DNA from 4 places in the Robertmurraya sp. genome. Region 3 is predicted to be linked to each of the others. Evidence: riboswitches for the same ligand, from Rfam matches in the RefSeq annotation. Region 3 holds a riboswitch; each other region holds the start of a gene.
What was found. Region 3 has a riboswitch for S-adenosylmethionine ahead of metK (methionine adenosyltransferase). Riboswitches for the same ligand answer to the same signal wherever they lie in the genome.

Region 1 (5,895 bases), on a different contig from region 3:
TCACACGGTGCACATGTTGGTATCGGGTCGTTACCAATCGTATTGTTCGGGAACGAGGACCAAAAGCAAAAATACTTACCTACACTAGCCACTGGGGAAAAGTTGGCTGCCTATGCATTAACAGAACCAGGCTCGGGATCAGATGCATTAGGGGCAAGAACAACGGCTGTTTTAAATGCAGAAGGAACACATTATGTGCTTAACGGAGAAAAGCAATGGATTACAAACGCAGGCTTTGCCGATGTATTTGTTGTTTATGCAAAAATTGATGGCGAGCACTTCTCTGCTTTTATCGTAGAAAGAGAGTTTTCGGGAGTGTCTGTTGGTCCAGAAGAAAAGAAGATGGGGATTAAGAGTTCTTCCACTCGTACTTTGATCTTAGAAGATGCTCAAGTACCGGTTGAAAACCTATTAGGAGAGTACGGTAAAGGTCATATTATTGCCTTTAATATTTTAAATATTGGTCGTTATAAGCTTGGGGTAGGGGCAGTTGGAGGTTCTAAGGCGGCATTTGAAATTACGACTAAGTACACGAACCAACGCCAACAATTTAAAACAAAGCTATCTCAATTCAATTTAACAAAAGAAAAACTAGCAACAATGGCTTCTAAAATCTATGCGGCAGAAAGCTCTGTATACCGTACAGTCGGACTTTTTGAAGAACGTATGAGCAAGCTATCGGACGAAGAAGTGAAAAATGGGAAAGCGGTAGCAGCATCGATTGCTGAATACGCAATTGAATGTTCATTGAATAAATTCTTCGCGACGGAAGTGTTGGATTATGTAGCGGACGAAGGGGTACAGCTTCACGGTGGCTACGGCTTTATGAGCGAGTATGAAATTGAACGAGTGTACCGCGACTCTAGAATTAATCGTATTTTTGAAGGAACAAACGAAATCAATCGTCTATTAGTGCCAGGCACTTATTTAAGGAAAGCATTTAAAGGAGAGCTACCATTATTTCAGAAAGCGCAAGCCCTTCAAGAAGAGCTCATGATGCTTATGCCAGAAGAGCCAGGGGATGAGCCTCTAGCTCAAGAGAAGTATCTAGTGAAAAATGCGAAGAAAATCGGCCTTCTTGCGGCAGGCCTAGCGGCTCAAAAGTTTGGCAAAGCACTTGAGCGTGAGCAGGAAATCTTAGTGAACATTGCCGATATCGTATCTAATGCTTATGCGATGGAATCAGTGGTTCTACGAACAGAAAAAGCAATCGTCAAGGACGGGGAAGAAAAGAGCAAGCAAAAGCTTTTATACACACAAATCTTCTGTCAAGAAGCGTTCAACGAAATCGAGCAGCATGCAAAAGAAACACTTGTCGCAACAGAAACAGGTGACGCACTGCGCATGATGATCTCCGCCCTTCGCAAATTTACAAGACACACACCAATCAATGTCATTGCGAAAAAGCGCGAAGCATCAGAAAAACTAATCGAAGCAGAAAAATTTGTCCTATAACTACAGTAAATCCCCCCTTTAAGTAGATGAAGGGGGGATTCGTTTGCAAACGCGAAAATTCCCCGAAAATTTCGTAGTCAAAGTTATGAATTTGTACCTAATTATGTTAATATGCAATTGAAAGTGTAAAAGGATGGTGGTAACATGGCATTGACCTTCTATTGGTATCCGAAATGTGGAACCTGTCGAAACGCGAAAAAATGGCTGGATTCTCACAATATTGAGTATCAAGAGGTACATATCGTAGAGCAGCCTCCTTCAAAAGCGGAACTTGAATCCTTCTATAAAGCAAGTGGACTTGAGCTGAAAAAATTCTTCAACACGAGCGGACAAAAATATCGTGAGCTTGGTGTGAAAGATAAAATTGCAACATCTTCAGAGGACGAGCTTCTTGAGCTTCTTGCCTCGGACGGAATGTTAATCAAGCGCCCATTGCTAACAGATGGAGAGAAAGTAACGCTTGGCTTTAAGGAAGCAGACTATGAAAAAGTATGGCTTACAAAGTAACCAACAATTAATACATAATATGGAGGGGTTTTATCGTGAGTACACCAAAGGATCTACGTTATTCTGAAGAACATGAATGGGTAAAAACAGAAGGAAATACCGTTCGTATCGGTATTACACATTTCGCTCAATCGGAGCTTGGTGACATCGTGTTTGTTGAACTTCCAGAAGTAGGTGACACAGTAACTGCTGATGAGCCATTCGGTAGCGTTGAATCTGTTAAAACAGTTTCTGAACTTTACGCTCCAGTAAGCGGAAAAGTAGTAGAAGTAAACGAAGACTTAAACGACAGCCCAGAGTTTGTCAATGAGTCACCATACGAAAAAGCTTGGATGATTGTTGTTGAGCCAACGGACGCTAGTGAAGTGGATAACTTAATGACAGCTGAGCAATACGAAGAAATGATTAACGAAGACTAATACAAAAGGCACCTTTTTAGGTGTCTTTTATTGTCTCTTTTTTTTCTAGCAAACATGGGCATGCTAGACGTATAACAGAAAAGAAAGGGATGGCAACAACATGACTTTGCAGCAAGGTAAATTAGATATTACAGACCGTGTTGTCGGAAAGCTTCAAAATGGCGAAATTGTGCTTTATCTAGAAAACGAGAAAATCGGAAAGGTAACTTTACCGAGTGGAAGTGATATGCAGCTTGAGCATCATTTTGAAAGCGCTGGAGAGAAGATTTTTCAGCTTGTATCCACTCCATCCAGTGACGAACCAAGATATACCGATTGTGACGAAGGTGGATGGTGTTAATCTAAGGGCAGCGGTTTTTTTTCCGCTGTTTATTTTTTTATAATCGTAAATAGTTAGAGGAATTGTACACCTCTTTCGAGAATAATGAATAAAGTAAAGAAAATACAACATGTTCACAGGTGATGCATATGACTGAAATGAGACCTGAAAAAGTAATTATTGTGGAAGGTACGTCAGACAAAAAGAAGGTGCAAAAGGTTATTAAGGAGCCTGTAGACATTATTTGTACGAATGGAACGATATCTCTTTCGAAGCTCGATGAAATCATTGATGATTTGTTTGGAAAGGATGTCTATATCCTTGTTGATGCTGATGAAGCTGGAGAAAAGCTGCGAAGACTTTTTAAACGGGAATTTCCTGAAGCAGACCATTTATACATCGATCGAACTTACAGGGAGGTCGCTACTGCACCAGAACATCATTTAGCTACTGTACTGCTCGGGGCAAACATCGACGTCTTTACGCAATTTTTAGACAAAGTGTAAGAAGGGGTAACAACATGCAAGAATTGCTTGATAATAACAGGGAACGGCTCCACTCGGCTGAGGAAACAAAATTTCTCTACTTGTACACACCATTATGTGGTACATGCCAAGTAGCAGGGAAAATGCTCTCGGTCGTTGAAGAGCTTTTGCCACACCATAACTGGTTAAAGGCAGATCTGAATTTTGTGCCGGCATTAGCTGAGCAATATTCGATTGAGTCGGTTCCCTGTTTGCTAGTTATAAGAAACAATGAACTTGTTAAGAAAATTTATGCTTTTCAATCGGTACCATTTTTATATGAAAGTTTAAGATCTTTTTAGGAATCAGACGGTACTTGTCTGATTTTTTTATTTGTGGATTCCCAGATCCCTTCGACAGTAAAAGTAATTTCGTTCAAAAAGATGACATATTTCTCGGGAAATGAACTCTAACTACAGCATTCGATACAAAGCTTGTTAAGTACCCCTGACAAACGCCCCGAAAATTTGTCGAAAAGATATTAAAGGTAAGGCTTCTCTCAGAGTGGAATATATATGTAATCGTATATTTAGAGGGGGAAGACCGATGCTTGTTCAGTTACAAAGAACAGTGAATGAATGGAATAACCGAAGTCATTTACTGCCTTTTTTAAAGAAGGCACCAGTCGTTATTTGTATTAGATCAGAAGATGAGGCCTTCTTTATCCATATAAATAAAGGGAATGTTGAACTTTTATTCAAAAATGTTCATCATCATATTGACGCACATCTCCAAGGACGGAAGGAACATATAATATCCTTGCTTTGCGGGGAGATCAAACTAAGACAAGCAACTTTATCGAATTTAATTTCCTTACAAGCAACATTTAGAACAGCTTTATACTTAGAAACCTTGTTCTTTTTAGTAAAGCCATATAAGCATGTGAATAATATTTGAAACTTTTCTGAACTTTCGCAATTATTATTGACTTTCCAATTTTACCCATGATACCATCATCTACGTGATTAATAAAAATTCTTATCAAGAGTGGTGGAGGGACTGGCCCTTTGATGCCCGGCAACCGGTGTAATACACGGTGCTAAATCCAGCAGAGGAAACTCTGGAAGATAAGGAGAGACGCTACTACCCCCTCTTCTTAGGATGAGGGGTTTTACAATAAAAATTGTTTTTGGGAGGGAATGAAATGACAGAACAAAAGAAGTATCGGTTAGAAACCCTTGGTGTACATGGTGGATTAAGCCCAGATCCTGTTACAGGAGCAAGAGCTGTACCAATTTATCAAAACAATGCTTATCAGTTTAAAAATACAGAGCATGCTGCTAATCTTTTTGCACTTGCTGAGCCGGGATATATTTATACACGTATTCATAATCCAACTACTACTGTATTTGAAGAAAGAGTGGCCCTTTTAGAAGGTGGAGTCGGAGCACTTGCTGTATCGAGTGGAATGGCAGCGATTACACTGGCTATTCTTAACGTGGCTGAAGCAGGGGATGAAATCGTTGCGGCTTCGAATCTATATGGAGGTACATATAATCTCTTTGCCGTAACGCTACCTAAATATGGGATTCAAGTGAAGTTTGTGGATTCAACCAATCCAGAAAACTTTAAACAAGCTATTACAGAGAAAACAAAGGCGGTATTTGCAGAGACCATTGGAAACCCAAGCTTGCGAATTTTGGATATCGAAAAGGTCGCAAAGATTGCACATGATGCAGGTATTCCGCTAGTAATCGATAATACCTTTGCGACTCCTTATTTATGTCGTCCAATCGAACATGGTGCGGATATTGTCATTCATTCGGCAACCAAATGGCTTTTAGGAAATGGTACTACTCTTGGAGGCATTATCGTGGATGGCGGAAAGTTTGATTGGAATTCGTCGAAGTTTCCTGGATTTACAACCCCTGATGCAAGCTATCATGATATTGTATATAGTGAGGCAATTGGTGCTGCAGCTTATATTGTGAAAGCAAGAGTTCAATTACTACGTGATCTAGGTCCAGCATTAAGCCCTCAAAATGCTTTTCAATTCACACTTGGTCTAGAAACTTTGCATGTGAGAATGAAGGAGCATGTGGCAAATACAAAGAAGGTAGTAGAGTATCTAGAAGCACATCCTGCGGTTAATTGGGTGATGTATCCAGGAAATGAAAAGCATCCAGACTATGAGCTTGCAAAGAAATACTTACCAAAAGGAGCAGGTTCTATCGTTGTCTTTGGAATCGACGGAGGTCGAGAGGCTGGAGCGAAGTTTATAAATAGTCTCAAACTTTGGGCGCATGTTGCCAATGTTGGCGATGCAAAAAGCTTAGTAATCCATCCTGCAAGCACGACTCATCAACAGCTTGACTCTGAGGGATTAAAAGCAGCAGGTGTTCCAGAGGATTTAATTCGTCTATCAATCGGGATTGAAAATGTTGAAGATTTAGTTGAAGATTTAGAGCAAGCGATTACACTGGCGACAGGGAAAACGTCGCTTACTAGCCATGTGTAATCAATAAGGTTTTTGTCGAAATTTATCGTTGACACTCCGATTTTTCCATGATACGATAGCATTCGTGATTAAGACTACAACGTAAAGTTCATATAGATTGATAAGCTCTTATCAAGAGAGGTGGAGGGATGTGCCCTATGAAGCCCGGCAACCGTCAAATTATTGAAATGGTGCCAATTCACACAAAGCGTATTGCTTTGATAGATGAGAGAA
Region 2 (5,895 bases), on a different contig from region 3:
ATCAATCAAATGAAAAAAAATAATATAGAGATACCAATTGAAGATCTGTTTAAATCATTTTTTATAGAATCTCTTGATGCGATTATATTTTGGAATGAAAATATGAGTATCATTGACGCAAACGATGCAGCCTGTCGCTTATTTGAATGTAGCCTTGATATATTAAAGCAATATCCAATTGATGCTTTTGTGTACGAAAAGGATGAAAAATATCATACCATCATACAGGACTTAAACAGAAGGGGTTCTATTCGAGACGAATTACTATTTCATATGTACAATGGTCAAATGAAATATCTTGAGTTTTCTACCAAGCTTTTTGTCGTTGATGGATATCATATGACCATTTTTAGAAATGTGACTGAACGGTATCAAATGGAAAAAAAACTAAGAGAGAGTGAGCAAAAATTCCGAAAGATTTTTGAAGGCTCTCTTGACGGAATGTTATTATGGGATGAAAATCAAAGAATTATTGATGTGAATCCTGCCGGTGAAAAGTACTTGAAAGCAACTAAATATGAAGTTGTCGGAAAAACAATGCGTGATTTGCTGATCAATTGTCATTTCCCGGATGACGAGTTAAATGAAGTTATGAAAAATCTCATGATTGAAGGTCATGCAACAGGTACGTTAACATTAACGACAAGAAGTGGGAAGACTTTGCATTATGAGTATTCCACGAAGCAAAATGTAGTAAGCAACCTAAGTTTAACAACCTTCAGGGATGTTACGGAAAAGCTTGAAATGGAGGCAAATCTTCATAAATCTGATACCCTTAGTGTAATCGGTCAGTTGGCAGCTGGAGTTGCACATGAAATTCGTAATCCGATGACTGCATTGAAAGGGTTTATTCAGCTTTTAGAAGACTCTAGTGAAGGAAAGCATTCGATGTATTTTGATGTGATTTCAACAGAACTGAATCGTATTGACGCGATTATAAATGAATTTTTAATTTTAGCAAAACCACAAGCGATTAAATTTGTGGAGCATAGTATTACTCAGATCATGTCTGAAACGGTCAATCTATTAAGTGCACAAGCTGTTTTGTACAATGTTCAGTTCCTCCTTCATTATGATGATGATTTACCAACATTAATCTGTGAACCTAATCAGCTGAAAAAGGTCTTTATTAATATGATTAAAAATGGTATAGAAGTTATGCCGAGCGGTGGATTTATCACGATTTCAATGAATCAAACAACAGATAATCGGATACATATTTCCATAAAGGATGAAGGCTATGGCATACCGGAGGAAAAACTGAAAAAACTCGGTCAGCCGTTCTATACGACAAAGGAGAGGGGAACAGGCCTAGGTCTTATGGTTTCTTATCGGATTATAGAGGAGCACGAGGGTACGATTAAAGTTGAAAGTGAAGTTGGTAAAGGGACGGTTTTTCATGTGTATTTACCAGTCGGAAAATAAAGGTGGAGTCATGTATGAATAGATTGTATGGAACGGTTGAATCGGAGTTAGGGACGATTTATATAGTAGTAGAAAATGGACTAGTATCGGCCGTTCATATTGGAGATGAGGAATTTCAGAAGCACGAAAGAGGTCAGCAGCCGATCCTTTCATTTGAAAATGAACTGGTAAAAGAAGCTGTGCAGCAAATGGAGGACTACTTTTCAAAGAGAAGAAAGGACTTTGATTTGCCACTTCAGATGGAAGGTACTGAGTTTCAACGGTCTGTTTGGAAGGTCCTTCATTCGATTCCATTTGGGACAACATACAGCTATCAGGATGTAGCAGAAAAGATTGGAAATAGTAAAGCGGTTCGTGCGATCGGACAGGCGAATAAAGCAAATCGTCTTCCTATTATCATTCCATGCCATAGAGTTATAGGGAAAAATAAGAAGCTAACTGGGTATGCAGGAACACGTATAGATATAAAGGAAAAGCTCCTTACATTAGAAGGAGCTGGCTTTAAACAATAGTAAGATTACGAGTAGAGAATCCTTCTACTCGTATTTTTTTGTGTGTAAAAATGTAACTAACTCTTCAATGGATGTGAATTCATTACGCTTAAGAATGAATTCTCTACCTAACGCTAATGATTTTTCTTTCGCTGCAATTCGTTCCTTTTCATCCGATAGACCATCCAAGTCTGCTACATGGGCAAGACCGATTGTTCTTCTTATAAGTTCACAACCTGCAAAACCTACAGCATCCTGAAAGTATTTTTGTAGAGTAGTAGAAAGGAAACCGTCAATACGTGCAAATGGTTCTAAATTGTCATGTTCCCACAGGACTGAAAATTGATTTTGATATACATTCCAGAATGTTCTTACCTGGGAGTATATCGCATCGGATTTTTCTTCAAAGGCAATTGCTTGGAACAATAAATTGGCTATCACTTGACCGATATCAAAACCTACAGGACCAAAGTATGCAAATTCCGGGTCAATTACTTTTGTTTCTTCCTTCGAAACAAATAAGCTGCCTGTATGAAGATCACCATGTAAAAGTGCTTCAGCTTCTGTTAAGAAGCTTTTTCTCAGTAAGGCTACTTGAAGCTTTAACTCTGTATCATTCCATAGTTTTTCAACTGTTGAAGTGAGCTGTGGTTCAAAATCATTTGTCTCTGCATCAAAGTAAGGATCGGAGAAAATTAGGTCCTCAGTAATTTTACATAATTCTGGGTTAATAAATTTTCCAACAAGCTCTTTCTTTTGTCCCTTATCCAACCCAAACTCCGATGTGAAAAAGGTTGTATTGGCTAAGTATGTGCCAAGATGACTTGCAAGCAGGGGATATTCGGTTCCGTCAATTAACCCTTTTCTTGCGATAGTCAAATGAGATAAATCTTCCATAATCGTGATAGCTAACACTTCGTTCGTATAATACACTTCAGGAACAAAGTCTGGAGCATGCTTTTTAAATAGTTTTAATGCTTCTGCTTCAATAGTTGCTCTTTTTAAAGTGAGTGGCCATGACTCTCCTACTACTTTTGCATATGGAAGAGCTTGCTTTATAATGATGCCTTTTCCATCTTGATCTTTAATATGAAAAACTAAATTTAAGTTTCCATCTCCTATTTCTGTACACGACAGAGTACTATTTTCGGAGAATAAATTTCTCTCTTTTGCTAGTGAGATGGCTGTTTCTTCTGTTAATGGTTGATAAGTTTCTTTTACTACTGTTGACATAATGATTATCCTCCTATTGCATAAAAAAACCTCTTTCTACTAGAAAGAGGTTTGAGGCTTTAGTCAACAAACCTCTTATCTACCAGAAAGGAAATTTCTTTCTGTTGGAATTAGCACCGTGCCTTACGGATTTATCCGGCGCTAAAATTAATAGCGCCCCATTTCACAATGGAATTACGGTCGGTTGCTGGGCTTCATCGGGCCAAATCCCTCTGCCTACTCTTGATAAGAGATGTAATTTTCAGTTAATATTCACTGATCAGAATCATATCAGCATAGTGTTAAAGTTGTCAACAGTTTTTAATATAAGTCTGTCCGACGGTCTGAAAATATCGGAATCGTGTTGCGGACTTTCTTCACTTCTGCCAAATCAATTTGACCAGTAACAATAGATTCAAGTTCGTCTCCCTCTGCAATTACTTCTCCCCATGGATTAATAATCAATGAATGACCAGCAAATACATTGTCGGGATCTGAGCCAGAACGATTGCATGCTATAACAAAGCATTGATTTTCAATAGCTCTAGCAATTAATAAAGATCTCCAATGGTTCAAACGAGGGAGAGGCCACTCAGCAACAACCACGATGGTCTCCGCTCCTTCTGTCGTATGAGCACGAATCCATTCAGGAAAGCGAATATCATAGCATATCAATCCTGCAAATAAGTGATTGTCGAGCGCAAATATCCCTTTTGTACTTCCTGATTGAAGATGTTCATGCTCGTTCATTAGTTTAAAAAGATGCGCTTTGCTGTATGTGGAAACAAGTTCTCCTTCGTTATTTATGACAAGTAGTGTGTTATACACACCGTTGTTTTCTTGAGAAGCAACAGATCCACCAACTATATGCACACGATGTTGTTTAGCTAATTTCTGCAAAAATTCAATGCTCTTTTTTGCTTCCACGTCTGCAAGAACATCGAGGCGGGTTAAGTCATAGCCTGTCGTCCATAACTCTGGAAGAATGACTAAGTCAGGTTTTTCAGCCATTGCTGACTCTATTAATCTTTCCGCTTTTTGAAAGTTTTCTTCTACATTTCCAAAGCTTATGTCCATCTGAATACAAGAAACTCTCATAAGAAACCACCTTTTCTAAAAAAATATTAGTAAAAATACTTTACAAGTTGTCATTTACGATATACATTTGTGACTAGTTTTTCAATATAAAAATTGCCAATTACCCGAATATATAAAGTAGGTGGAAAAATGATGATATATCCTCAATCAAAATTATTAAAAAGCTTACCTAAACAATTCTTCGCTTCACTTGTTGCAAAAGTAAATAAGCAGATCAGTGATGGTCATGATGTAATAAACCTTGGTCAGGGAAACCCTGATCAACCGACAGCTTCACATATCGTAAAAGCCCTGCAAGTGGCAGCAGAGAATCCAAATAATCACAAATACTCTCCCTTCCAAGGCTTCGCATCATTAAAAGAGGCTGCTGCGACATTTTATAAAAGAGAATATAACGTAGATATCAATCCAGAGAAAGAAGTTGCCATCCTTTTCGGAGGAAAAGCTGGGCTTGTTGAAATCCCACAATGCCTATTAAACCCAGGTGAACATGTTCTCGTCCCCGATCCGGGTTATCCTGACTATTGGTCGGGAGTTGCTCTTGCACAAGCAGAAATGATTACGATGCCATTGAAGGAGGAAAATCATTTTCTTCCCGATTATACGGCTCTAACAGATAGCGAGCTTGAAAAGGCTAAGCTTATGTTCTTAAATTATCCGAATAACCCGACAGGCGCAATAGCCAATGCTAATTTTTTTGAGGATACGGTTGAACTAGCTAAAGAGCACGAGATTTGTGTTGTTCATGATTTTGCATATGGAGCGATAGGCTTTAATGGTCATAAACCGATTAGTTTCCTACAAACGGAAGGTGCAAAAGACGTGGGGATTGAAATTTATACGTTATCTAAGACGTATAATATGGCTGGTTGGAGAGTAGGCTTTGCGGTTGGAAATGAAAGTGTCATTTCAGCCCTTAATTTGTTGCAAGACCATTTATATGTAAGTCTTTTTGGAGCTGTCCAAGAAGCGGCAGTTACAGCATTAACTGAGTCTCAAAGTTGTGTTCGTGAGTTAAATGCATTGTACGAATCTAGAAGAGACGTCTTTATCGGAGGACTTCAAGAATTAGGTTGGAATGTCGTAGCTCCGGAGGGGTCATTTTTTGCATGGCTAAAGGTTCCTACCGGTTATACATCTGAACAATTTTCAGATCTATTACTAGAAAAAGCACATATTGCTGTTGCCCCTGGAGTTGGTTTTGGTACATGGGGAGAAGGCTATGTCCGAGTTGGGTTACTAACCTCGGAAGCACGTTTGCGAGAAGCGGTTGAAAGAATTTCAAAGCTCCAAATTTTTAGTTAATGTATTGACAGTCGAATTAAATTCTGGAATAATCAAAATCAATTGAAAGTATAAACAATAATTCCATAATGAAAACATTCGTTTTCTTATCAAGAGCAGGTGGAGGGACGAGCCCGACGAAGCCCGGCAACCGACTTACATGTTTTGTAAGCACGGTGCTAATTCTTGCAGCAAAGGCTGATAGATAAGGAGATGTTAGTTTACGATACTAACCTCTTCCTGATGACAAGAAGAGGTTTTTTATGTATATGCGTATAGAAGAGAAAGGACGAAAGCAAATGAGTGAGGTCATCGCAACGTACTTGGTACATGACGCCAAACACAACCCTGAGAAAAAAGCAGAGGAAATTGCGCTTGGTTTAAC
Region 3 (5,895 bases):
TGCTATTACAATACGCAAATATTTCAGTAGATAAGATGACTCTTGCTAAAGAAATCAAAAAAGACACTACAGCGTACAAGGTCTCCGGTGGAAAAGTTTACTACGGTCATCCTAATGATGGATTTGTAGGGAGCATGTATACAAAAGAACTACCTGGTTTAGGCGTGTACCATAAACCCATTAAAGAACTAGCTGAAAAATATTTACCTGGACAAATTAAAGATTTAAGCGGTTCACCTTTTAATGAATTAAAGATACACCTTTCTGACAAACGTCCTGTCTGGGTGATCACCAACACCTCTTATAAAAAGCTGTCATCCAACCAATTTGTGACCTGGCACACTCCAAGTGGTGTTATTGATATTACCTACAAAGAACACTCTGTTTTATTAACAGGCTTTGATAACGATTTTGTATACTTTAACGACCCATTAACAGGGGAAAAAAATAAAAAAGCACCCATAATGGATTTTGAAGAATCCTGGGTGCAAATGGGGAGTCAGGCAATTACCTACCTCCCTCGCTAATTAGCTTTGTAATACTTTTTCCGCTAGGTATTCCTTCTCGAAGGAATACTTTTTTTCTACATACACCTGATGCCATACCATAAACATGAGCACCGTCCAGATCTTTCTGCTATTATCAGCTTTCCCTTGGCAGTGGTCCTCAAGCAATTGAAGCACATACGTCTTATTTAATAAATAATCTGTATCACTTTCTCTTATAATTGTCTTCGCCCACTCATTCATCTCAGCCTTTAACCAGTGACGAATTGGAACAGGGAAGCCAAGCTTTTTACGATTAAGAACATGTTCTGGTACAATTCCTTCTGCTGCTTTCCTAAGAACGTACTTCGTTGTTCCATTAGCTGTTTTTAAACTCGTTGGAATTTTAGAAGCAACCTCAAAAACAGCTTTATCTAAAAATGGGACACGAAGCTCTAACGAATGAGCCATCGTCATTTTGTCAGCCTTTAATAAAATATCTCCACGCATCCATGTGTGAATATCAATATACTGCATACGGTCAACCGGGTCGTAGCCTTCACTTTCTTTATATAGAGGCTTTGTGATATTGGTGAAATCTAAACCTTTGTTATACGTATTTAGAAGATCGCTCTTTTCAAGCTCACTAAACATCTTTGCATTTCCGATATAACGTTCTTCTAAAGGAGTCAAACCACGTTCAATAAAGCTCTTCCCACGCATACCTTCTGGCATGATTTTCGCTAGTAAACGTAAAAATGCTTTTCCAACCTGTGGAATTTTATTAAACACATCTAGACTCTGAGGCTCTCTATAAATATTGTAGCCACCAAATAGCTCATCTGCACCTTCTCCAGATAGAACCACCGTAACGTGCTTACGGGCTTCACGTGCCACAAAATATAAAGGTACACATGCAGGGTCTGCAAGCGGATCGTCCATATGCCACATAATCTTCGGTACTTCATTCATATACTCTTCTGGAGTAATGATATAGCTAATATTTTCTACTCCAAGCTTATCAGCCGTTTCCTTAGCAACATCAATCTCACTAAACCCATTATGATCAAAACCTACAGAAAATGTCTTAATCGCCGGATGAAATTCTTTTGCAATGGAAGCAATGATCGAAGAGTCAATTCCACCAGAAAGGAACGAACCTACAGGCACATCACTTCTCATATGAATTTTGACAGAATCAAAAAGAACATCTTTAATTTCCTTTACAAAATCACTCTCTGATTTTCTTACTGGGTGGAAATGAGCCTTCCAATAACGCTTAATTTCCATTTCAGATCCGATTTTCTTTGTAAAGTAGTGCCCTGGTTCTAATTTTGAAATACCTTCTGACATCGTATAAGGCTCAGGAACAAACTGATACGTTAAGTAATACTGCAAAGAATCATAGTTTAATACATCGTTCTGCAGTGCGAGTAAAATACTCTTTTTCTCAGATGCAAAGAATGTCTTTTCCCCGTCATCAAAATAGAAGAAAGGCTTAATGCCGAATGGATCACGTGCTCCATAAAGCGTCTTTTCAACCTTATCCCAAATAACAAAAGCAAACATTCCACGAAGCTTCTCCACCGCTTTTTCCTTCAGATGGCTATATAGGGCAATAATTACTTCTGTATCGGAGCTTGTTGCAAAGGTTATTCCTTCTGCCAATAGTTCTTCTCTCAACTCAACATAGTTATAGATTTCACCGTTAAAAATAATCCAGTATCTTTCGTTTTCAAAATGAAGGGGTTGATGCCCACTTTCTATATCAATGATACTTAAACGACGAAACCCAAATTGAACATGAGAATCATAAAAATATCCGTCATCATCAGGTCCGCGATGTGTAATCACATTATTCATATTTTCAAATTGTTGTTTTTGTCCATCACTAAACACTTGCGATTTGTCATGAACACATCCAATAAAACCACACATGTATGTAACTCACCTACTCCGTTCTTACGAGTTTAATCTTCCATTCAGAAAGAATACCTATTAATACTACCATTAAAATTATCGAATCGCACTGTCTAATTGACCATTTCCTAAAAATTCAAGCTTACTACCCATTGTTTACATTCATTTTTGCTTCTAAACCACCATACCCTTATAGACGTAAAGAAAAACCGGGAGTTACAAATTTTCTGTAACTCCCGGCTAATTTATTCTATTGAATTATCTTTCAAGAGCTTCCTTACGAAGCGTGTCAGCTTTATCTGTACGCTCCCATGGAAGATCTACATCTGTACGCCCAAAGTGACCATAAGCAGCAGTTTGCTTATAGATAGGACGTCTTAAATCAAGCATTTTAATGATTCCAGCTGGACGAAGATCGAAGTTATTACGTACAACTTCAATAAGAACTTCTTCACTTACTTCGCTAGTACCAAATGTATCAATAGAGATAGATACTGGATGTGCAACACCGATTGCGTATGCAAGCTGTACTTCCACTTTATCTGCTAAACCTGCAGCAACAAGATTCTTTGCTACATAACGAGCAGCGTACGCAGCTGAACGGTCAACCTTTGTAGGATCCTTACCAGAGAATGCACCGCCACCGTGACGAGCATAACCACCGTACGTATCTACAATAATCTTACGTCCTGTTAATCCAGCGTCACCTTGTGGTCCACCGATAACGAAACGACCAGTTGGGTTAATGAAATACTTTGTATTTTCATCAATTAACTCTTCTGGTACAACAGGGTTAATAACATACTCTTTAAGATTACGTTGAATTTGCTCCAAAGTTACTTCAGGATGGTGCTGTGTTGAAATAACAATTGTATCAATACGAACTGGCTTATTATTTTCATCGTATTCAACTGTAACCTGAGTTTTTCCATCAGGACGAAGGTAAGGAAGAATATCCTCCTTACGAACTTCAGTTAGTCTGCGAGCTAGTTTATGTGCTAAAGAAATCGGAAGAGGCATAAGCTCTTTTGTCTCGTTACAAGCAAAACCAAACATTAACCCTTGGTCTCCTGCTCCAATTGCATCGATTTCTTCATCAGACATAGATCCTTCACGTGCTTCTAATGCTTGGTCAACCCCCATTGCAATATCAGCTGATTGCTCATCAATAGAAGTTAAAACCGCACATGTTTCTGAATCGAAACCATATTTAGCACGAGTGTACCCAATTTCCTTAATTGTTTCACGAACAATCTTTGGAATATCTACGTATGTAGAGGTTGTAATTTCCCCAGCAACTAATACTAAACCTGTTGTTACTGACGTTTCTGCAGCAACACGAGCATTTGCGTCTTTTGCTAAAATAGCATCTAAAATTGAGTCTGAAATTTGGTCACTGATTTTATCTGGATGACCTTCAGTAACTGACTCGGATGTAAATAAACGACGTTTTTTTGACATCTCCTGACCTCCTATTTATTTATACTTGAGAAAAAGGTATGCTTATTATATCAACATAAACAAAACCTTCCATTTGATACGGAACTCATTCCCTAAGTAGTATGAAATAAACATGCCATTTTTATTATGAAGGTTTGAAAAATTACCCACCCAAATAAAAACTTTATGCAAAATAAAAAACCTTCCCTGCTTGAGGAAAGGGTGATAGCAAAGTAATTTGCGCCTTTCGCTCTTATCGTTCAAGGACTAAAATCCTTGCCTCAGGTTAGCACCTTCTCTTTTATATTAATTACAGTTATCGTAATTAATTATTAAAGCAGGTTGCTGGGTTTCATAGGGCCTGTCCCTCCACCAGCTCGGGATAAGAGAGTATCCGTTCAATGTAGAATAATACCGTATCACGTCAAATACTGTCAACATCTTTATGAAAAATAGTTAGTTCATTCTTCAAATAATGAGCAATTGTTATCTTCACATTTCCTTTTATTGAGTTTGTAACGATTTTTTGCTATTAGTCGGTAAACCCGATTTCCAATTAAATGTACGAAAGGGAGGTGAAGCACTAACCCGAACAAGCATGTAATAGGAGAAAGAAGCAATAGCCTTCTTACAGCCCAATATCCTATAAGTACCTTTCCATCTGGATTAATCACATGAATTTCCCTTCTAAGATCCACTGCCTTGAACTGAGGGCTAAAACCTTTTCTCTCATATTCCTGAAGAGACATCCACGTCACCTTTTTTCCAATATCAAGCTTTTGAAAGAGCCTTTTGGTGTTCTGACATAATGAACATTGAGCATCAAATAATGCGATCATTTCCATTTGAATTTGTCCCTTCTTTTAATAGTATAGACTATTAACTCGGATTCTTGTTTTTATGAAATAAAAAGGCTATAAAATAGGTCAAATAAGATGTTTTTCCTTGCACCCTCTAATATTTTTATAAATAGTATAGACTAATTAAGTTAATGTGTTATACTAATTAAAAATAACAAATAAAGGTAGGTAGTCATCAGATGAACTCTGTCCGTATTTCTAACCAATTAAGTGAATTGTTAGCCTCTGGTCATGTGCATGTGCAACTATCTGTACCACAATTAGTCGAAAAGGTTCTTACTAGAAACGAAGGAGTCTTGACTTCGACTGGAGCTGTTCGAGCAACAACAGGAAAATATACTGGTCGGTCTCCAAAAGACAAATACATTGTTGAAGAAGCTTCCACAAAGGACAAGATTGACTGGGGAGCGGTTAACCAACCAATCTCTCCAGAAGTGTTTGATCGTTTATATAATAAAGTACTAAGTTACTTGAAAGATAGAGATGAGCTGTTTGTTTTCAAAGGGTTTGCTGGTGCAGATAAGAAACATCGCCTTCCCATACAAGTGATAAATGAGTTTGCTTGGCATAATCTATTTGCCCACCAGTTATTCATTAGACCAACAGCAGAAGAGCTTTTGACTCATGAGGAACAATTCACAGTCATATCGGCTCCAAACTTTAAAGCAGACCCTATTATTGATGGAACAAAGTCTGAGACTTTTATCATTGTCTCCTTTGAAAGAAAGACGGTATTAATCGGTGGTACAGAATATGCAGGAGAAATGAAGAAGTCTATTTTCTCCATCATGAATTACTTACTGCCTGAAAATAATATTCTCCCTATGCACTGCTCAGCAAATGTCGGCGTTGAAGGAGATGTTGCTTTATTCTTCGGTTTATCAGGTACAGGTAAAACAACCTTATCTGCTGATGCGAATCGACGCCTAATCGGAGATGATGAACACGGCTGGTCAGCTAACGGTGTCTTTAATATTGAAGGAGGCTGCTACGCTAAGTGCATTAACCTTTCAAGAGAAAAGGAGCCTCAAATCTTCGACGCGATTCATTTTGGATCTGTGTTAGAGAATGTCGTGCTGAATAAGGAAACACGAGTCGCTGACTATGATGATGGAACATTAACTGAGAATACACGTGCTGCTTATCCTATCCAATCTATTAGTAATATCGTGGATCCAAGTGTCGCTGGT
Region 4 (5,895 bases), on a different contig from region 3:
ATTTGTTAAAATTTTTTAATAATTTAAAACATTAAAACCATTGGTTTTTGATAGATTGGGAGGGAATTATTTTGGCAGAATTAAGAAGTAATATGATAAAAAAGGGATTTGATCGCGCACCACACCGAAGCCTTTTACGTGCGGCTGGGGTAAAAGAAGAGGATTTTGGTAAGCCGTTTATCGCGGTAGTTAATTCCTACATTGATATCGTGCCAGGACATGTGCACTTACAGGAGTTTGGAAAAATTGTAAAAGATGCTATCCGTGAAGCGGGCGGAGTTCCATTCGAAATGAACACAATTGGTGTAGATGATGGAATCGCGATGGGTCATATCGGAATGCGCTACTCGCTTCCAAGCCGTGAAATTATTGCTGATTCAGTTGAAACAGTAGTAGCTGCTCACTGGTTTGATGGTATGGTTTGTATCCCGAACTGTGACAAAATCACACCAGGTATGTTAATGGCATCACTTCGTTTAAATATCCCTACTGTTTTCGTAAGTGGTGGACCGATGAAGGCTGGAGTAACTAGCGATGGCAAAAAGATCTCACTTTCTTCTGTATTTGAAGGTGTAGGTGCATACCAAGCTGGAAAAATTGATGACAAGGGACTTTTAGAATTAGAACAGTTCGGCTGTCCTACATGTGGATCTTGTTCTGGTATGTTTACAGCAAACTCGATGAACTGTTTAGCAGAAGCCCTTGGATTGGCTCTACCTGGTAATGGAACGATTTTAGCTGTAGCTCCTGAGCGTAGAGAATTCGTTAGAAAATCAGCAACTCAGTTAATGGAACTAATCGAAAAGGATATTAAGCCTCGTGATATCGTAACGGAAAAAGCAATCGATAACGCATTTGCTCTAGATATGGCTTTAGGTGGTTCTTCGAATACTGTGTTACACACTTTAGCTCTAGCTCATGAAGCAGAGATTGAATACCCAATCGGTAGAATCAATGAAGTAGCAGCACGTGTACCTCACTTATCTAAGCTTGCTCCAGCTTCTGATGTGTTTATTGAAGATTTGCATGAAGCGGGCGGAGTTTCTGCAGTTCTAAACGAGTTATCTAAGAAAGAAGGAGCCCTTCACTTGGATACATTAACAGTTACAGGGAAAACACTTGGTGAAAATATTGCTGGCTGTGATGTTAAGAACTATGATGTGATTCATTCCATTGATAACCCATTTAGCGAAAAGGGTGGACTTGCAGTATTATTTGGAAACCTTGCTCCAGACGGTGCCATCATTAAAACAGGTGGAATCACTGGTGGAAATCGTCATGAAGGACCTGCTGTTGTGTTTGATTCACAAGACGAAGCTCTTCACGGCATTGCGAACGGAAAAGTTAAAGAAGGCGACGTTGTAGTGATCCGTTACGAAGGTCCAAAAGGTGGACCTGGTATGCCTGAAATGCTAGCTCCAACTTCTCAAATCATGGGAATGGGACTTGGCGCGAAGGTTGCTCTTGTAACAGATGGACGCTTCTCTGGTGCTTCACGTGGATTGTCTATCGGTCACGCATCACCGGAAGCTGCTGAAGGTGGACCATTAGCGTTTATCCAAAATGGAGATCAAATTATAATCGATGTTGACGCTCGTTCCATGGACGTTGTTTTATCTGACGAAGAATGGGCAGAGCGTAAAGCAAACTGGAAAGGCTTTGAACCAAAGGTGAAAAAGGGTTATCTAGCTCGTTATTCGAAGCTTGTAACATCTGCTAGCACCGGTGGAGTTATGAAAATCTAATTTTACTCAATGGCACCCATTCACTTTTTGTGGATGGGTGTTTTTATCTTTTTTTAAAATTTTTTCCGCTTACAGCCTCAGTTATGTAAGCGTTCCCCATACATCCTTCTACCAAAAACAGCTGTTGACACTTCTCACCTATTAGATTTATGATTCATGTAACAAATTTAATAAGACCTTTTACTTATCAAGAGCGACCGAGGGATTAGGCCCTATGACGTCCGGCAACCTCCATTTCATGGAACGGTGCCACTTCCTACAGAATGATTCCATTCTGAAAGATAAGTCGTATATATAACGATGCCTCTTTCTGATTGGAAAGAGGCATTTTTGTATTTTTATAGTTTAAGGGGTGACAGAGATGATCGAAGTAAAAGATTTGGTGAAAGTCTACCAAACGAAAAAAGGTGAAGTAACCGGTGTGGACCATGTGTCACTTACCGTGAATAAAGGCGAGATTTTTGGAATTGTTGGCTATAGTGGTGCGGGCAAAAGTTCTTTGTTACGCTGTCTGAATTTATTAGAGGCTCCGACTTCAGGCGAAATTAAGATCGATGGTGTTTCCCTTACTTCTCTTGGGAAAAAGGAGCTTCGGAGCGCTCGTCAAAAAATCGGGATGATCTTCCAACACTTCTATCTCGTAAGCTCAAAGACTGTTTTTGAAAACGTAGCATTTGCTCTAAAAGCGGCTCATAAATCAAAAGCAGAAATTGATGTACGAGTAACAGAGCTACTTGAAATGGTCGGTTTGTCCGATAAGCGTGATGTGTATCCGTCTCAGCTAAGTGGTGGACAAAAACAACGTGTAGGGATTGCGAGAGCATTAGCGAATAACCCCTCCGTTCTCCTTTGTGATGAAGCTACCTCTGCCCTAGACCCGAGCACGACCAAATCAATTTTATCTTTGTTAAAAAAGATTAACCAAGAGCTAGGGTTAACGATTGTACTGATCACACATGAGATGGAAGTCGTAAAAGAGATTTGTGATCGAATGGCTGTTATGCAGGACGGTCGAATAGTTGAGGAAGGGCAAGTGTATGATTTGTTCTCACATCCAACAAACGAACTTACGAAGGAATTCATTAATACAATTCTTCAATTTGATTTACCAGAACACTTACTAACTTCAAGCAAAGGAAAGATTGTGAAGATCCATTTCCGTGGGGCGATTGCAGAGGAGTCAGTGATTTCAGATGCGCTACAGAAGTTCCAAGTGAAGGGCAATATTTTACACGGCAAAATCGAGTACATAAAAGAGACCCCTCTAGGGATTTTCATTATGGAGCTTACTGGAGATCATGCTGAAGTAGAAAAAGCCCTGCAGTACATTACATCTCGAACAGAAAGTTTGGAGGTGATCAGAGATGCCGCTTGATAGCTTGATAGAGTTGCTACCTGATTTAAACAAAGCCTTTTTTGAAACGATTTATATGGTGGGAATATCGATTGTGGTAGCCATGATTGTCGGCTTGCCTGTGGGAGTACTATTGTTTGTTACCGACCGCGGATTATTTTTAGAGAATTCCCTATTTAATCAGATTGTGGGATTTTTAGTGAACATGATTCGCTCGGTTCCGTTTATTATCTTACTCATTGCCCTTTTGCCATTGGCAGACTTGATCGCTGGATCAACAATCGGGCCAACTGCCGCTTCTGTTTCACTCTCAGTAGCTGCGATTCCTTTCTTTGCAAGGTTGGTAGAACAGTCACTGCGTGAGATTGATAAGGGAGTCATTGAAGCAGCGGTCGCGGTCGGGGCTTCCCCGTGGATGATTATCAAGGAGGTTCTTCTGCCAGAAGCAAAACCAGGGATTATCCAAGGCGTGACCATTACGATTATTAGTTTAGTCGCTTACTCAGCGATGGCTGGTATCGTAGGTGGAGGCGGTGTTGGAGATCTAGCCATCCGGTTCGGGTACTACCGATACGACAACACGGTCATGATCACCACCGTTATCATCCTAATCTGCTTAGTCCAGCTCATCCAATTTTTTGGTGACCGACTAGCAAAAGCAGTAAACAAAAGATAAATCACATGTAAGCACTGTCCACTCCAGACGGACAATAATGCACCAACTGTCCACGAAGGGTGACAGACACCATAAAACTATTGGGGGAATATTTACGATGAGAAAGTTATTTTTGAGTTTTGTAATTTTGATTTCTATTGCAGCTCTTGCAGCTTGCGGCGGAAGTTCTGAGGAGGCATCTTCTTCTGAGGAAAGTGCGACTACGAAAAAAGAAGTGAAAATTGGAGCAACATCTGGTCCATACAGCGACATGGTATCAAACGCGATTAAGCCGTTATTAGAGGAAAAAGGCTATGAAGTAGAAGTAGTAGAATTCAGTGACTATGTTCAACCAAACCTTGCGTTATCAAAAGGTGACCTTGATGCAAACCTATTCCAGCACAAAATCTACATGGAAAACTTTGCAAAAGAAAATAAGATTGAACTTTCTGATGTGATTTCAGTACCAACCGCACCAATGGGAATCTACTCTAAGACGTTTACTTCTATCGATGAGATCGCTGATGGCGCTGCTATTGCGATTCCTAATGACCCAACAAACGCAGCAAGAGCTTTCTTAATTTTAGAAGACCTCGGTTTAATTAAATTAAATGCTGATGCTGACCCATTAACCGTTTCTGAAAAAGACGTAGAAAACAATGTAAAAAATCTTGTATTCCAACCAATTGAAGCAGCTCAGCTTCCACGTGCGGTTGACAGCGTGGACCTTGCTGCTGTACCAGGAAATTTCGCATTAGCGGCAAAAATGGACTTACTTGACGCATTGCAACTTGAAAACATGCCTGATCAATACCGCAACCGTGTGGTAGTAGATACAAAGAATATTGATAGTCAATTTGCGAAAGCCCTGAAGGAAGTCGTAGAATCGGAAGAATTTGAAGCTATTATCGATGAAGATTTCCAAGGCTTCGGAAAACCGGAATGGATGGTAAATCGCTAATTGAAGAACTAAAAAACAACGCCGTTTTTCCGGCGTTGTTTTTAATAGAAAGGATTGAGGACAGTGACAAAATTAGAAGTTCGTGGTGCTCCCTCCTATTATGCATGTTATGAGGGTTCGTTAAACGACCTAGAAAATTTACTTCTCTCCAATTCAATTAATCATTGCTTAGTGATTCATGGAGAAGAATCTTGGAAAGCAGCTTCATCCTATTTACCAGAAATAACCAATGTAGGGCTTACCTTTGTTCCCTATCATGGTGAGTGCTCATTACATGAAGTACAAAGAATCTCAACGATAGCCAATGGCACAAGTATCGACGCTATTATTGGAATAGGAGGAGGGAAAGTACTAGATCTTACAAAGGCAGTGGCACACGAAACAAACACGGAAGCCATTCTCATTCCGACACTTGCCTCCACCTGCTCTGCTTGGACACCATTGAGTGTGTTTTATACAGACGATGGTGAATTCACTCATTACACCATTTTTCCGAAAAGCACACTTATTGTTTTAATTGAGCCTAGTATTATTCTTCATTCACCGGTTAAGTATGTCCGAGCAGGAATTGCAGACACATTAGCCAAATGGTACGAAGCCGATGTGTTAGTACGTGAATTACAAGATCAACCGATATCTGTAAAAATTGCCCATCAAAGTGCAAGACTATGTCAGATTGTTTTACTAGAACATAGCCAAGCAGCATTAGAAGCGATGGAAGAAAAAACATCGTCTCCAGCTTTTCTTCAAGTAATTGAAACAATCATCGTAGCAGGTGGTTTGGTCGGTGGCTTCGGAGACCGTTACGGGAGAATCGCTGCTGCCCACTCAGTACATAATGGACTAACAGTTGCTCCGGAAACTCATCATCTTCTTCACGGTGAAAAGGTAGCATACGGCATTCTTGTTCAGCTTGTACTCGAGGGAAATTTAGAGGAGGTTGCCTCTCTTCTTTCTTTTTATAAATCCCTAAAGCTTCCTATTTTACTAAGGGATCTTGGGTTATATAACTCTGAAAAACTTACGCCTATCGCCGAGAGGACAGTAGCAGCTGGAGAGTCCATTCATTACTTGGAGAAAAACTTTACTTCAGACGATATATTAACCGCTATTCTAACACTTGAAACATTTGTTCATCCCCTTGTCTAACAGGACAACGGGGATTTTTTTCAAGGGAAAT

Region 1: linked by a shared signal. The riboswitch ahead of ACGLXV_RS23465 (O-acetylhomoserine aminocarboxypropyltransferase/cysteine synthase family protein) and the one ahead of metK (methionine adenosyltransferase) in region 3 are both predicted to bind S-adenosylmethionine.
Region 2: linked by a shared signal. The riboswitch ahead of mtnK (S-methyl-5-thioribose kinase) and the one ahead of metK (methionine adenosyltransferase) in region 3 are both predicted to bind S-adenosylmethionine.
Region 4: linked by a shared signal. The riboswitch ahead of ACGLXV_RS10195 (methionine ABC transporter ATP-binding protein) and the one ahead of metK (methionine adenosyltransferase) in region 3 are both predicted to bind S-adenosylmethionine.

What each region holds. Positions count from the first base shown of each region.
Region 1 covers NZ_JAKFCQ010000188.1:23,678-29,572, forward strand. Annotated here, with positions in the region: gene ACGLXV_RS23430 (acyl-CoA dehydrogenase family protein) at 1-1,455, shown strand, start outside; gene ACGLXV_RS23435 (arsenate reductase family protein) at 1,600-1,962, shown strand; gene gcvH (glycine cleavage system protein GcvH) at 1,998-2,381, shown strand; gene ACGLXV_RS23445 (YusG family protein) at 2,482-2,721, shown strand; gene ACGLXV_RS23450 (toprim domain-containing protein) at 2,850-3,206, shown strand; gene ACGLXV_RS23455 (thioredoxin family protein) at 3,221-3,526, shown strand; gene ACGLXV_RS23460 (hypothetical protein) at 3,771-4,121, shown strand; SAM riboswitch class I at 4,200-4,298, shown strand; gene ACGLXV_RS23465 (O-acetylhomoserine aminocarboxypropyltransferase/cysteine synthase family protein) at 4,369-5,682, shown strand; SAM riboswitch class I at 5,788-5,893, shown strand.
Region 2 covers NZ_JAKFCQ010000069.1:43,832-49,726, forward strand. Annotated here, with positions in the region: gene ACGLXV_RS09220 (PAS domain-containing sensor histidine kinase) at 1-1,425, shown strand, start outside; gene ACGLXV_RS09225 (methylated-DNA--[protein]-cysteine S-methyltransferase) at 1,440-1,937, shown strand; gene mtnK (S-methyl-5-thioribose kinase) at 1,962-3,149, opposite strand; SAM riboswitch class I at 3,222-3,381, opposite strand; gene ACGLXV_RS09235 (carbon-nitrogen family hydrolase) at 3,450-4,226, opposite strand; gene ACGLXV_RS09240 (pyridoxal phosphate-dependent aminotransferase) at 4,356-5,531, shown strand; SAM riboswitch class I at 5,615-5,722, shown strand; gene ACGLXV_RS09245 (2,3-diketo-5-methylthiopentyl-1-phosphate enolase) at 5,810-5,895, shown strand, end outside.
Region 3 covers NZ_JAKFCQ010000085.1:13,333-19,227, reverse strand. Annotated here, with positions in the region: gene ACGLXV_RS11825 (C39 family peptidase) at 1-527, shown strand, start outside; gene asnB (asparagine synthase (glutamine-hydrolyzing)) at 528-2,423, opposite strand; gene metK (methionine adenosyltransferase) at 2,664-3,866, opposite strand; SAM riboswitch class I at 4,096-4,234, opposite strand; gene ACGLXV_RS11810 (thiol-disulfide oxidoreductase DCC family protein) at 4,307-4,690, opposite strand; gene pckA (phosphoenolpyruvate carboxykinase (ATP)) at 4,885-5,895, shown strand, end outside.
Region 4 covers NZ_JAKFCQ010000072.1:27,036-32,930, reverse strand. Annotated here, with positions in the region: gene ilvD (dihydroxy-acid dehydratase) at 72-1,745, shown strand; SAM riboswitch class I at 1,927-2,033, shown strand; gene ACGLXV_RS10195 (methionine ABC transporter ATP-binding protein) at 2,107-3,120, shown strand; gene ACGLXV_RS10190 (methionine ABC transporter permease) at 3,110-3,775, shown strand; gene ACGLXV_RS10185 (MetQ/NlpA family ABC transporter substrate-binding protein) at 3,873-4,715, shown strand; gene ACGLXV_RS10180 (iron-containing alcohol dehydrogenase family protein) at 4,779-5,864, shown strand.